Regions from separate parts of the Streptomyces sp. NPDC027189 genome, predicted to be linked through region 2. Evidence: riboswitches for the same ligand, from Rfam matches in the RefSeq annotation. Region 2 holds a riboswitch; each other region holds the start of a gene.
What was found. Region 2 has a riboswitch for cobalamin ahead of ACZ4RZ_RS37735 (prenyltransferase/squalene oxidase repeat-containing protein). Riboswitches for the same ligand answer to the same signal wherever they lie in the genome.
Positions count from the first base shown of each region.

Region 1: linked by a shared signal. The riboswitch ahead of ACZ4RZ_RS01050 (ribonucleoside-diphosphate reductase subunit alpha) and the one ahead of ACZ4RZ_RS37735 (prenyltransferase/squalene oxidase repeat-containing protein) in region 2 are both predicted to bind cobalamin.
Region 3: linked by a shared signal. The riboswitch ahead of nicT (Nickel transporter NicT) and the one ahead of ACZ4RZ_RS37735 (prenyltransferase/squalene oxidase repeat-containing protein) in region 2 are both predicted to bind cobalamin.

Region 1 is NZ_JBVHRI010000001.1:230,215-234,483, forward strand. Features, by position in the region: gene mctP (monocarboxylate uptake permease MctP) at 1-991, shown strand, start outside; partial or broken gene ACZ4RZ_RS01045 (GNAT family N-acetyltransferase) at 1,412-1,676, shown strand; cobalamin riboswitch at 1,739-1,878, shown strand; gene ACZ4RZ_RS01050 (ribonucleoside-diphosphate reductase subunit alpha) at 2,013-4,269, shown strand, end outside.
Region 2 is NZ_JBVHRI010000023.1:3,915-8,183, forward strand. Features, by position in the region: gene ACZ4RZ_RS37725 (energy-coupling factor transporter transmembrane component T) at 1-527, opposite strand, end outside; gene ACZ4RZ_RS37730 (SCO2322 family protein) at 544-1,191, opposite strand; gene ACZ4RZ_RS37735 (prenyltransferase/squalene oxidase repeat-containing protein) at 1,188-2,420, opposite strand; cobalamin riboswitch at 2,515-2,669, opposite strand; gene ACZ4RZ_RS37740 (phosphotransferase) at 2,745-3,407, shown strand; partial or broken gene ACZ4RZ_RS37745 (serine hydrolase domain-containing protein) at 3,401-3,766, opposite strand; partial or broken gene ACZ4RZ_RS37750 (PP2C family protein-serine/threonine phosphatase) at 3,862-4,269, opposite strand, start outside.
Region 3 is NZ_JBVHRI010000004.1:435,903-440,171, reverse strand. Features, by position in the region: gene ACZ4RZ_RS12895 (hypothetical protein) at 1-312, shown strand, start outside; gene ACZ4RZ_RS12890 (YcnI family copper-binding membrane protein) at 343-1,086, shown strand; gene nicT (Nickel transporter NicT) at 1,144-2,244, opposite strand; cobalamin riboswitch at 2,273-2,476, opposite strand; gene ACZ4RZ_RS12880 (Cys-Gln thioester bond-forming surface protein) at 2,745-4,133, opposite strand.

The DNA of each region.
Region 1 (4,269 bases), on a different contig from region 2:
CGTGATCGCGGTGGCCATCATCTACATCCCGATCAAGCTGGGCGGGTTCGACGAGATCTTCAAGGCGGCGAGCGACAAGTACACGGCGGCGGGCGCGGGCGGAATCGTCCCCGCCGAAGCGGGCCAGTGGACGTACGCCACCCTCGCCCTTGGCTCGGCACTGGCGCTCTTCATGTACCCGCACTCGATCACGGCGACGCTGTCGAGCCGCAGCCGTGAGGTGATCCGCCGCAACACCACGATCCTCCCCCTGTACTCGCTGATGCTGGGCCTGCTCGCCCTGCTCGGGTTCATGGCGATCGCGGCCGGAGTGAAGGTCACGAACGGCCAGCTCGCCATCCCGCAGCTCTTCGAGACCATGTTCCCGGACTGGTTCGCGGGCGTGGCCTTCGCCGCCATCGGCATCGGAGCGCTGGTCCCCGCGGCCATCATGTCCATCGCGGCCGCGAACCTCTTCACGCGCAACATCTACAAGGACTTCATCAAGCCCGACGCGACTCCCCAGCAGGAGACCAAGGTCTCCAAGCTGGTCTCGCTCCTGGTGAAGGTCGGTGCGCTGGTCTTCGTCCTCACCATGGACAAGACGGTCGCGATCAACTTCCAGCTCCTCGGCGGCATTTGGATCCTGCAGACCTTCCCGGCCCTGGTCGGCGGCCTGTTCACCCGGTGGTTCCACCGCTGGGCGCTGCTCGTGGGCTGGGCCGTCGGCATGCTCTACGGCACGTTCGCGGCGTACGGGGTCGCCTCCCCGACGCAGAAGCACTTCGGCGGCAGCGCGAAGGAGATCCCCGGGATCGGGGAGATCGGCTACATCGGCCTCACAGCGTTCGCGCTCAACGTCGTGGTGACCGTCGTCCTCACCTTCGCCTTCCGGGCGTTCAAGGCCCCCGAGGGCGTCGACGAGACGTCCCCCGAGGACTACACGGCGGACGCGGGCGACCCCGGGGTACAGACGGAACTGCCCCCGGCCACGGCTGGGGCGACTCACTAGGCACCCGCAGCCGAGGATGCCGTCGGGGTGGGTGCGCCAACCGGTGCTCGCAGAGTGCCGGTTGGCGCACCCGTGCCGCCCCAGCAGCACGATGGCCCGCAGTGGGGAAGCGCGGGTGGGCCGCCGGCGCGCATGCCCGCAGCTGAGCCGGCACGCACCCGCAGTCGCCCACGCACGGAAGGGGCCGTGCCGGTACATCACATGGCCCGTCGCTTGCGTGGTTGCCAACAGGCAGAGCCATGAAAGCCAAGCGATCTGCCACAGGCGACGGGGCGCACGGACCGGCACGGCCCCGCCCCACCCGCCGGCGGCAGGCGCAGACGCACGCAGCCGCAGACACCGCAAGACGGGCCGCCGGACAGAATCCGGCGGCCCGTCGCCGTGCCCGTCCGGCACGAGGTCGAGCAGGCCGTCTCCGAGATCGCGGTGGCCCACGACCGCGTACTCGGCGGCGTGACCTTCGTCCCGCAAGGCGGCCCCATGGCCGACATGGCCCGCCAGGGCGAGGCCGAGATCCGCACGCTCGCGGTCGCGACCGAGGACCGCGGCAGGGGCACAGGCGAAGCCCTCGTCCGCGCCCGCGTCGACCGCGCACGCGCCACGGAAGCGCGACTGGAACCCCATCCCGGACATCGACGACATCCTGCCGATCACCTACGAGTTGACGCTCCAGCACACTCCGTAGCACTCCCGGACGCCGACGCGACACAACATGTGGGGGTGCTCCCGCAGCCCGGCACAAGATGTATGCTCATGCTCGCTGTCGCCGCAGGGGAATCCGGTGCGAATCCGGAACTGTCCCGCAACGGTGTACTTGTACGTGTTCATGCCCCGCGTGGCCGCGTACGCGTTTCAGTCCGAGGACCTGTCGACAGCGCGCCCCGGCCACCCGGCCCGGGCGCCGACGACGTCCGGGCCTCGCGGAATGGGCCGGTGGACGCGGTGCGCCGCTGCCCAGAAGCGCCCCCGTGTGCCCCGCTCCTCCCCAACAGGCCCCGTGCCGAGCGAGGGAGAGCCCCAAGTGACCATCGCGCCAGCCGACCCGGCTTCAGCTTCCGTTTCCGCGAAGCAGGCCCCGGTGGAGACGGACGGTCCCGGTACCACGCTGCTGCGTACCCTGACCGACCTCACCGCCGACCTCCCGGACGCCGACCCCGGCCGGGTCGCCGCCGCCGCGCTGCGCGGCCGGTCCGCCCGCGCGGACGACGCGGAGCTGCGCGAACTGGCCACCGAGGCCGCCGCCGGCCTCATCTCCGAGGACCCGGCGTACTCCCGCCTCGCCGCCCGCCTGCTGACGATCAGCATCGCGGCGGAGGCCGCCTCACAGGGCGTGCGATCCTTCTCCGAGTCCATCGCCACCGGCCACCGCGAGGGGCTGATCGCCGACCGCACGGCGGAGTTCGTACGGCTGCACACGGCCCGCCTGAACGAACTGATCGACGTGCACGCCGACGACCGCTTCGGCTACTTCGGCCTGCGCACCCTGCACAGCCGCTACCTGCTCCGGCACCCGATCACCCGCAAGGTCATCGAGACGCCCCAGCACTTCATGCTCCGGGTGGCGTCCGGCCTCGCCGAGGACGACACCACCCGATCCGTGGACGAAGTCGCGTCCCTCTACCGGCTCATGAGCCGCCTGGACTACCTCCCCTCCTCCCCCACGCTCTTCAACTCCGGTACACGGCACCCGCAGATGTCGTCCTGCTACCTCCTCGACTCCCCGCTGGACGAGCTGGACTCCATCTACGACCGCTACCACCAGGTCGCGCGCCTCTCGAAGCACGCGGGCGGCATCGGCCTGTCGTACAGCCGGATCCGTTCCCGCGGCTCCCTCATCCGCGGCACGAACGGGCACTCCAACGGCATCGTCCCGTTCCTGAAGACCCTCGACGCCTCGGTCGCCGCGGTGAACCAGGGCGGCCGGCGCAAGGGCGCCGCCGCGGTCTACCTGGAGACCTGGCACTCCGACATCGAGGAGTTCCTGGAGCTGCGCGACAACACCGGTGAGGACGCCCGGCGTACGCACAATCTGAACCTCGCCCACTGGATCCCGGACGAGTTCATGCGCCGGGTCAACGAGAACGGGATCTGGTCCCTGTTCTCCCCCTCCGACGTGCCGGAACTGGTCGACCTGTGGGGCGACGAATTCGACGCGGCCTACCGCAAGGCCGAGGAGAGCGGCCTCGCCAAGAAGACCATTCCGGCCCGCGACTTGTACGGCCGCATGATGCGCACCCTCGCGCAGACCGGCAACGGCTGGATGACCTTCAAGGACGCCGCCAACCGCACCGCCAACCAGACGGCGGAGCCGGGCCACACCGTCCACTCCTCGAACCTGTGCACCGAGATCCTGGAGGTCACGGACGACGGCGAGACGGCGGTCTGCAACCTCGGCTCGGTGAACCTGGGCGCCTTCGTCGACACGACGAGCGGCGACATCGACTGGGAGCGCCTGGACGAGACGGTCCGCACGGCCGTCACCTTCCTGGACCGGGTCGTCGACATCAACTTCTACCCGACCGAGCAGGCGGGCCGCTCCAACGCCAAGTGGCGCCCGGTGGGCCTCGGCGCGATGGGCCTCCAGGACGTCTTCTTCAAGCTCCGCCTGCCCTTCGACTCCCCCGAAGCGAAGGCCCTCTCCACGCGCATCGCCGAACGCATCATGCTCGCCTCGTACGAGGCCTCGGCCGGCCTCGCCGAGCGCAACGGCCCGCTCCCGGCCTGGGAGAAGACCCGTACGGCCCGCGGTGTCCTCCACCCCGACCACTTCGACGTGGAGCTGACCTGGCCGGAGCGCTGGGCGGCCCTGCGGGAACGCATCGCCGCCGTAGGCATGCGCAACTCTCTCCTCCTCGCCATCGCGCCCACCGCGACGATCGCGTCCATCGCGGGCGTGTACGAGTGCATCGAGCCACAGGTGTCGAACCTCTTCAAGCGCGAGACGCTCTCCGGAGAGTTCCTCCAGGTCAACTCCTACCTGGTGGACGAGCTGAAGAAGCTCGGCGTGTGGGACGCGCAGACCCGGGAGGCTCTGCGCGAGTCCAACGGCTCGGTGCAGGGTTTCACTTGGGTGCCGCAGGACGTCCGCGACCTCTACCGCACGGCGTGGGAGATCCCGCAGCGCGGCCTCATCGACATGGCCGCCGCCCGGACCCCGTTCCTGGACCAGGCCCAGTCGCTGAACCTGTTCCTGGAGACGCCGACCATCGGCAAGCTCTCCTCGATGTACGCGTACGCCTGGAAGTCGGGCCTGAAGACGACGTACTACCTGCGCTCGC
Region 2 (4,269 bases):
GCGGTGATGCGGCCACCGATGCGGATGCCTTGGGCCCAGTGGGGGAGGGGGACTTCGGGGAGCGTGACGATGAGGTGCGTTCCCGGGATCGGGGATCCCAGGAACACGGCGAAGCCGAGCCGGATGCCGAGGACGGCGGCCGCCAGCTTCACGAATGCGCCGTAGGAGCGGGCCCAGGGTGCCTCGTTCCGGCGCGCCGCCACGACGTATCCGGCTACGCCGACGAGGAGTGCCAGGAGGAGGGGGTTCGTGGTGCGGGAGGCGGCGGTTCCCAGGCCCAGGGCCCAGATCCACCAGGCGCCCGGGTGGAGGGCGTTGCTGCGGGTCGCCTGCGGCGTGCGGGTACGGCGTTGCAGCGGGCGCTCCGCTGGGTCGGCACCCGGCGCTGGAGGCTGTGCCCACCCTCCCCCAAGCTCTCGGCTTCGCTCGAGCAGGGGGGACCCCCATCGCCCTGCGGGACGGGTGGGCACAGCGGCAGCCTCGGCAGTGGCGGCCGCCTCGGCCTGCTCGTCGTCGTCCGTCGTCATCGTTCCCACCCCCGCGTCAGCCCCGGCGGCGGCGCGCCTGCCAGACGGCAGCCGTGCCCAGCAGGGCCACCGCGGCGGCGCCTGCGAGCAGGCCGACGGATGGGCCGTGGTGGGTGGCCTTCGCCCGGGGACGGGCGGAGGCCGTCGGCTTCGTGGCGGAGACTTGTTCGCCGCAGCCGGTGCGCGGGTAGCCCGCGATGGCGCACAGCAGGGCGTTGGTGTCGTAGCGGAGGGGTTTGGCGACCGACGCGAGGGCGTCGGCCGTCGTCGCGTCGGAGGGGACGCGGGCGCACGCCGTACGCGGGGCCGGCGGCGTCTCGCCGGACGGCGCGTCCGCCGTCGTGCCGAAGTCGATGACCAGGGCTACGCGCTTCTTGCCCTGCTGGGCGGGCGTCTTCGCGCATAGGGATGCGAAGTCCGCCGCCCCGCGCGGCTTCGTGGCGTCCTGCGAGTCCTCGCTCACCGCGAAGCGGAACCCCTCGACGTCGCCGTCGGACGGCCGCGCGGTCGACGGACCCTGTGTCGCGTACGTCCACTTCCCGCCGGTCAGGTCCCAGAAGGACCAGTAGCGGTAGCCGACGGCACGGGCCTGCCCCGCGCCGCCGAGTACGAGGAGCAGCAGGGCCAGGGTCAGGACCGGCGCGGACGTCCGACGGCGGCTCACAGCTGCTGCTTCTTGTTGCGGCCGCTGATCAGGAAGCCGATGCCGATACCGGCGACGAGACCGACGCCGACGATCCACCAGACACCGAGCCCCTTGTCGTCGTCCTTCTTCTTCTCGTCGCTCGGGGCGGCCGAGTAGTCGGACGCGTTCGTCGCCGGACCGGTCGCGCCGAGCTGCTTGACGAGGTCCGCGCCGCCGAAGTGACGAGGGTCGGTGCCGGTCGCGTGGGCGGCGAAGATCAGCTGGGCGTACGCGGCCGGTCCTGCCTTCGCCGCCCAGGCGCCGGAGTTCTTCTCCAGCCAGGCGAGGGGCTCCTTCGCCGACGATGTCGCGCCCGCGGCGGACAGCGCCACGACCGCGTCCGCCGTGTTGCCGTAGTCGGGCTGGTCCTTGGCACCGGCGAGAGCGGACTTCAGGTAGGGGGTCTTCTTCAGCGACTTGGCCAGATAGTCGGCGCCGTTCTGCGCCACGTCCTGCGGTCCGGGCGAGTCCGTGGTGGCGCACTGCGTAAGGTCGTACGCCGCACCGGCCTTCGCCACGAACCCCTTGCCCAGGGCGCCGAGCACCCCCGCCGCCGTCGCGTCCGCGTTCGCGTTCGCCGCGAGCTTGCCCTTCTTGTCGGGCTGGTAGGCGAACGCGCCGCCACCGTCCGAGCCGCACGCGATGGACAGAGCCACCAGGGCGTCGTACGGCGACTTGCCTGCCTTGGCGACATCGGCGGGCTTCTCGCCCACGGCCGTCAGTGCCCCGATCACCACGGACGTCGAGTTGGCGTCGCTCGCCCCGCCCGCGGTGTACCCCCAGCCGCCGTCCTTGTTCTGCACGGACTTCAGCCAGCCGACGGCCTTGCCCGTCTCGGCGTCGTGCCCGCCGAGCGCGGCGAGGGCCTGCACGGCGGCGGCCGTGCTGTTCGTGTCGACCATCGTCTTGGCGTCGCACTTGGCGGTGGCGTCGGCGCGGTACGGAGCGAACGCCCCGTTCGCGCACTGCTGTCCGGTCAGCCAGTCGACGGCCTTGCCGGTGGGCTTGACACCCACGGTGTGCTGGGCGAGCAGCGCGAGCGACTGCCGCCAGACACCGTCGTAGGTGGGGTCGGTGGAGCCGTACAGCCCGGACGGGATCGCCTGGGAGGGAGAAGGGGACGCGTCGGCGGCGAACGCTGCCGGTGCGACGGCCGTACCGATGACGACGGCGGCGGCCAGTACCGCGGCGCTGCGGCGAACAATCATGACTCTCCCTGCGGGGAGCCGGGCAGCACCGGGCGCACGCTGGAGCATCCGGGCGGCTCCGGCTCCGTATCCCTCGACGGTGCCGGCCAGCGGCGGGTTGCCGGTGGCACGAGCCGGTCACTTCCCTTCCGAGGCGATCCGGCTCACCGTCCCTGGTGGGCGGCTCACGGTTGCGGGTCAGCGCCGGAATTCCACCGGCTTCTCCCCGTACGGGTGTGATGACGACGCGCTCACTCTACCGGGCCGTAGCAAAGCGCCTGAGGGCCGCCTGTGAGCCCAGGCGGATGCCGGGCCAATCCGGAGGACAGGCCCTAAAGTCGGCCCATGCGAACGGGGAGACTGCTCGGCTCGGGGCGTTCGGCGGACGTCTATGAGATCGACGATGCGTGGGTACTGCGGCGGGACCGGGAGGGGTGGGGCGACGCCACGGCCGAGGCCGCGGTGATGGAGCATGTGCGCGGGCACGGCTATCCGGTGCCGGGCGTGCGGGCGGCGACCCGCGGCGACCTGGTGATGGAGCGGCTGTCCGGGCCGACCATGCTGGAGGCGTTCGGCGCCGGTCTGCTCTCCCCGCGGGAGGCGGGCGTCACCCTCGCCCGGCTGCTGCGCGGGCTGCACGCGCTGCCCGCCCGGGTCTCGGCGGACCCGGCGGTCCGCGTGCTGCACCTGGACCTGCACCCGGACAACGTGATGCTCACCCCGGACGGCCCGAAGGTCATCGACTGGGCCAACGCCGAGGAGGGCGCGCCCGGCCTGGACTGGGGCATGTCCGCCGTGATCCTCGCCCAGGTCGCCGTCGGCGGTGAGCCGTACGCGGAGGTGGCGCGCGAGACGCTGGCCGCGATGCTCGGCGAGGGCACTCCCGGCGTGACGGAGGACGGTCTCGCCGAAGCGCGCCGGCGCCGGGCGGCCAATCCGACGATGAGCGTGCGCGAGGTCCAACTCCTTGGCGACGCCAAGGAATTGATCCGGACGCTGCTTCACTGAGCGGTACGGCGCCAGAAGTCCCGCATCAGCGGGGTGGGCGTCGGGTTCTCCATGGCGACCTGGGTGAGCAGGACGGTGACCGTGCCGGTCGACTGGACGATGTGGGCCGTCGTGCCGGTGCCGCCGGTCCAGCCGCAGCGGCCCGGGACGTTCCAGGGGTCGGTGGGTTCGATGTCGACCTGGGCGCCGTAGCCCCAGCCCTGGCCCTCCATGAACAGCGCCCCGATCTCGCGCTGGGCGGGGGTGAGGTGGTTGGTGGTCATCTGCCGTACCGAGGCGGGGGAGAGGAGGCGACGGTTGCCCGCCGCGCCGTCGGCGAGCAGCATGCGGGCGAAGGCCAGCCAGTCGTCGGCGGTGGATGCCGCGACATCATCGGCCGGGCACCGATCCGTCCGCCGCGAGCGCGCGCTGGAGCTCGGGCCGGGGGCGACCGTACTGCGCCGGGCGCATGACTTCACGGCACGCGCGCGGGGAGCGTCGTCTCCACGGGCTGGCACAGGACCAGGGCGAGATCGTCGGCGAGGGCCGAGCCGGTGTGGGCGATCAGGCGGGCGTACAGGGTGTGCAAGGCCTCGTCGGGGAGCGGCTCGCGCAGGGCGATCGCGGCCTCGCCGAGGAGGGGGAAGGGGCCGCCCTCCGGGTCGCGGGCCTCGGTCAGGCCGTCGGTGTAGAGGAGGAGCCGGTCGCCGGGCTGGAGCCGTACGCGGTACTGGCGCGGGTCGGGGCACAGTCCCAACGGCGGGGCGGTGACAAGGGGTTCGAGGAATTCGATGCGGTGGCCGGCACGCAGGGGCGGCGGGTGACCGCAGTTGACCAGTCGTACCTCGCCGGGCGCGAACTCGGCGAGCACGGCGGTGACGAA
Region 3 (4,269 bases), on a different contig from region 2:
GCGCACATGATGCACCCGCACGCACACGCCCTGACGCCCCACGCCACGGCCGCGCATGTGACCGCTGCCCTGCTCGCGACCTGGTGGCTGCGGCGCGGCGAGGCCGCGTTGTGGTCCCTGCTGCGGTGGGCCGTGGCGCTCGTGCCGGGGCTTGCGGCGTGGTGGCGGGTGCGGACGGGACCGTCTCCCGCACCGGCCCAGCAGGACGTCATACGCCGGAACGCCTTTGAGACGTGGTCACTGCGGCAGATGCTGCTGCGGCACGCCGTCTCCCGTCGGGGACCGCCGGCCGGGCTCGCGTACACGCCCTGACCGCATCCACACCAGTACGGAGTTCCCCTGATGTCCCCGACACGCACCACCCTGCGCCGAGCCGGCCTTGTCGCTGCCCTCACCACGGCCGGAGTCCTGACCGCCGCGGGCGCGGCCTTCGCGCATGTGACGGTCCACCCCGAGAGCTACGCCAAGGGCGCCACGGACGGCGTGCTGACCTTCCGCGTCCCCAACGAGGAGGACACCGCCAGCACCACAAAGGTGCAGGTCTTCCTGCCCACCGACCACCCGGTCCTGGGTGTCCTGGTCACTCCGCAGTCCGGCTGGACCGCGAAGGTGACGACCACCAAGCTCAAGACGCCCATCAAGACCGACGACGGCACGATCACCGACGCCGTCTCCGAGATCACCTGGACCGGCGGCCGGATCCGCCACGGCGAGTTCCAGGACTTCAACGTCGCCTTCGGTCAACTTCCCGACGATTCCGACCAGTTGGAGTTCAAGACGCTGCAGACCTACTCGGACGGCAATGTCGTCCGGTGGATCGAGGAGACACCGAAGGGCGGCGAGGAGCCGGAGAGCCCGGCGCCGGTGCTCACGCTGACCGCCAAGGCCGCGGGGGAGGACTCCTCCGGGGAGCCCTCCGGCGCGGCCTCGTCGTCGAGTTCGGGATCGGATAAGAGCTCGGCCGCGAGCAGCAAGAGCAGTGACTCGACCGCTCGCGGCCTCGGCATCGCCGGCCTGATCGTGGGCGTGCTCGGCCTGGCCGCGGCCGGATTCGCCCTCGCGCGCGGCCGGAGCGCCCGCTCCTAGCCGGGGAAACGGGGGCGGCTGCCACCCAGTCGATGGGCGCTGCCGCACCCGCCGGTCTCAACTCCCGTCGGCGGGGCGGACCGCCCACCGCTGCTCGACCTTGGCCAGTCGCCAGTACGCCACGGCCGCGGCCCAGACGACCACGAACAGGCCTACGATGATGTACCCGACGTTGTCCAGGTCGAGCCCCGCGATCCAGCCGGTCACGTCGTCGCGCAGGTCGAGCTTGTCGTGCAGCACGCCCACCAGTTCGATGGTGCCGATGAAGAAGGCCACCGCGATGGACAGGCCGGTGATGGTGAGGTTGTAGAAGACCTTGCGCACCGGGTTGGAGAACGCCCACTGGTAGGCGAAGTTCATGAACGTGCCGTCCAGCGTGTCGAACAGGCTCATCCCCGCCGCGAACAGCAGCGGCAGGCACAGGATGGCGTACCAGGGCAGTCCGGCCGCCGCGCCGCTGCCCGCCATCACCATCAGCGTGACCTCGGTGGCGGTGTCGAAGCCGAGCCCGAAGAGAAAGCCCAGCGGGAACATCTGCCCCGGCCGCGTGATGGACTTCGTGAAGCGGCCGAGGATCCGGTTCATGAACCCCCGGGAATCCAGGTGCTGTTCGAGCTCCTCCTCGTTGTACGTGCCCGCCCGCATCGCCCGGAAGACCCGCAGGATGCCGATCAGCGCGACGAGGTTGAGGGCGGCGATCAGGTAGAGGAAGGACCCGGAGACCGTGGTGCCCATGACGCCGAGCACCTGGTGCGTGCTGGAGCCCTCGTTCATGATGCGTCCGGCCAGCTGGGTGCCTCCGGCGATGAGCGCGGCGAGCAGGACCACCACGCTGGAGTGCCCGAGCGCGAACCAGAAGCCCACCGACACCGGCCGCTTCCCGTCGGCCATCAGTTTGCGGGTGGTGTTGTCGATGGCGGCGATGTGGTCGGCGTCGAAGGCGTGCCGCATGCCCAGGGTGTAGGCGGTGACGCCCAAGCCGATGCCGAACGCCTTGGAGCCGACCTCGTAGTGCTCCGGCACGACGAGCAGGAACAGGATGCCGAACGCGACGATGTGCAACGCCGCGATCACAGCCAGAAGTGCAGCGGTTCGGACGGTGTCCTCGCGGCGCCACCGGAACCCGGTCGCGGGGGACGACTGCGCGGGCAGGGTCATACGGTCACGCTCCAGCACCTCGTGGATCAGTTCGTGAGATGCCGTGGCCGGTCTCCTGGCTTACGGGTACACGTGCCTGCCCCTACCTTCCCGGCCTCGCGGCCAGTGGCGCCGCCCGAGGGAGGCACGGGACGGGAACTTCCCCCGATCACAGTGGCGAGGGCCGCTCCGGCCTGGGCCCCCTGAGGGGCCGTCACCGGTCTTCCCGAACACCACGGCCCACCAACCCTAGGGTCGGACTGACTCCCCCGCACAGCTGCACACCTACGCAGGTATTGAAGATCACATGGGGTCCCCTGCGAAGATGACTACCGGGTGACCGACGGCGCGACCGCCGAACTCCTCGAACACTGCGCGTCCGACAAGGGTTGAGCCGCCCCGCGCGGCGGAGCCCGGAATGGGTGCGGCCCCGGATGCCTGGGGGGCTTGCCGGGGCCGCGGGCTCACGGAGTCACCGTGGTGCGGTCATTCACTGTTGAGTTGCCAAGGTGCTGTGTCGTTCAGTCCTGGACCCGCGCCTGCTTCTTGCGGACGAAGAGCGTCGCCGCGCCGCCGATCACCACGAGGGCGATGGCTATGCCCGCGATGATCGGGGTCGCGTTGGAACCGCCGGTCTCGGCGAGGTCGGTGCCCCCGGTGGAGGTGCCGCCCACCGTCGCCGGACTCGGCTCACTGACCGTCTGGGTCGAGATGTCGCTCGTGCTGCTTTGGGTCTTGCAGTCGAGCACGCCCTTGAACCGCTTCGAGAAGCCGTTCGGCCCGTTGATCGTGAAGTCGTAGGCCTGGTCCTCCTGCAGCGGGACGGTCACCGTCTGGGACGTGCCCGCCTCGATGGTGTGCTCGATCCCCATCAGCTCGAAGGTGAACGCCTCGTCGCCCTTGTTGGCCGCCGTGATGTCCACGCCACCCTTGGCGCAGTTCTTCTCGGCGGACAGGGCGGGTATCGCGCCCTTCTCGGCCCAGTTCGCGGTCGCCGACGCGGAGACCGTCGACTCGCTGGAGCCCGCGAGGATCTGTGTCTGGCTGCGGGTCTCCGAGGTGAAGGCGCGGCCGACCGGCACGGTGGTGGACGCCTGCACGGTCAGCGATGCCGCACCGTCCGCGGCGTCCTTCGGCACGTCGAAGTAGAGCCGGCTGCCGTCGACCGCGGAGGCGATTGCCTTGCCGTCCTTGTCGACGATCTTCACCCCGCCGGCGGTGGCGTCCGAGGGCGGCGTCACCGTCACGCTGTCCGCGTTGGTGTGCACCGTGACCGGGCCGAGCTTCTCACCGGCGTGGCCGGAGACCGCGGCGGGGCCGAGGGCCAATGAGGCCTTGGGCTCCGCCAGGTTCCGCGCGCTCTTCTGCAGATAGTCCGCCAGCTTCTCCGCCTGCGGATCCACCGCGTCCACGTCGGCGCCGTCCGAGTACCGCCAGATGGCCACCTGAGTTCCGGCCGCCGCGTCCTTCTCGGTGAGGCCTGCGACGCCGGCCTTCTCGGCGAGCGCCGCGAGATCGTTCACCTGCGGGTAGGAGTTCTGCAGGATCCAGCGGATCTTGCCCGCGTTCTTGTTGCCGTTCAGCGACGTACCGCTCCAGGGGGTTTCCTGGTACTTGGCATCCCGCTGCGTCGGGTTGTGGATGTCGATGCAGTAGGTCTGCAGCATGCCGCCGTTGTCGACGGACATCTCGAACAACCCCGCGGACACCCACTCGTCCTCGCCGTTGTCATGGATGACCGCGGACCCGTACGTCTTCAGGTCGCCAATGGTGGCGGTCGCGCCGCCCAGGCTCTGCGGAGTCTCGTCGGCAACGGCCGTACCGGCGGAGGCGATCGCCCCGGCGGCGACGAGCCCCGACACCAACGTCGCGGCGGCGAGGCGGGCGGCCCCTCGCCTGCGCGTGGACAACGCAGACAGCGAAGAAAGCACAGAATTCCCCTTCGTGCAGGACCCGTTGACGTGGGGGGACGGTCCCGCCAGCAGAATCAGAAGCCCCGAGAGCTATGTCCGGCATCCTAAGGACGCGGCGCACCACGCTCCCCAG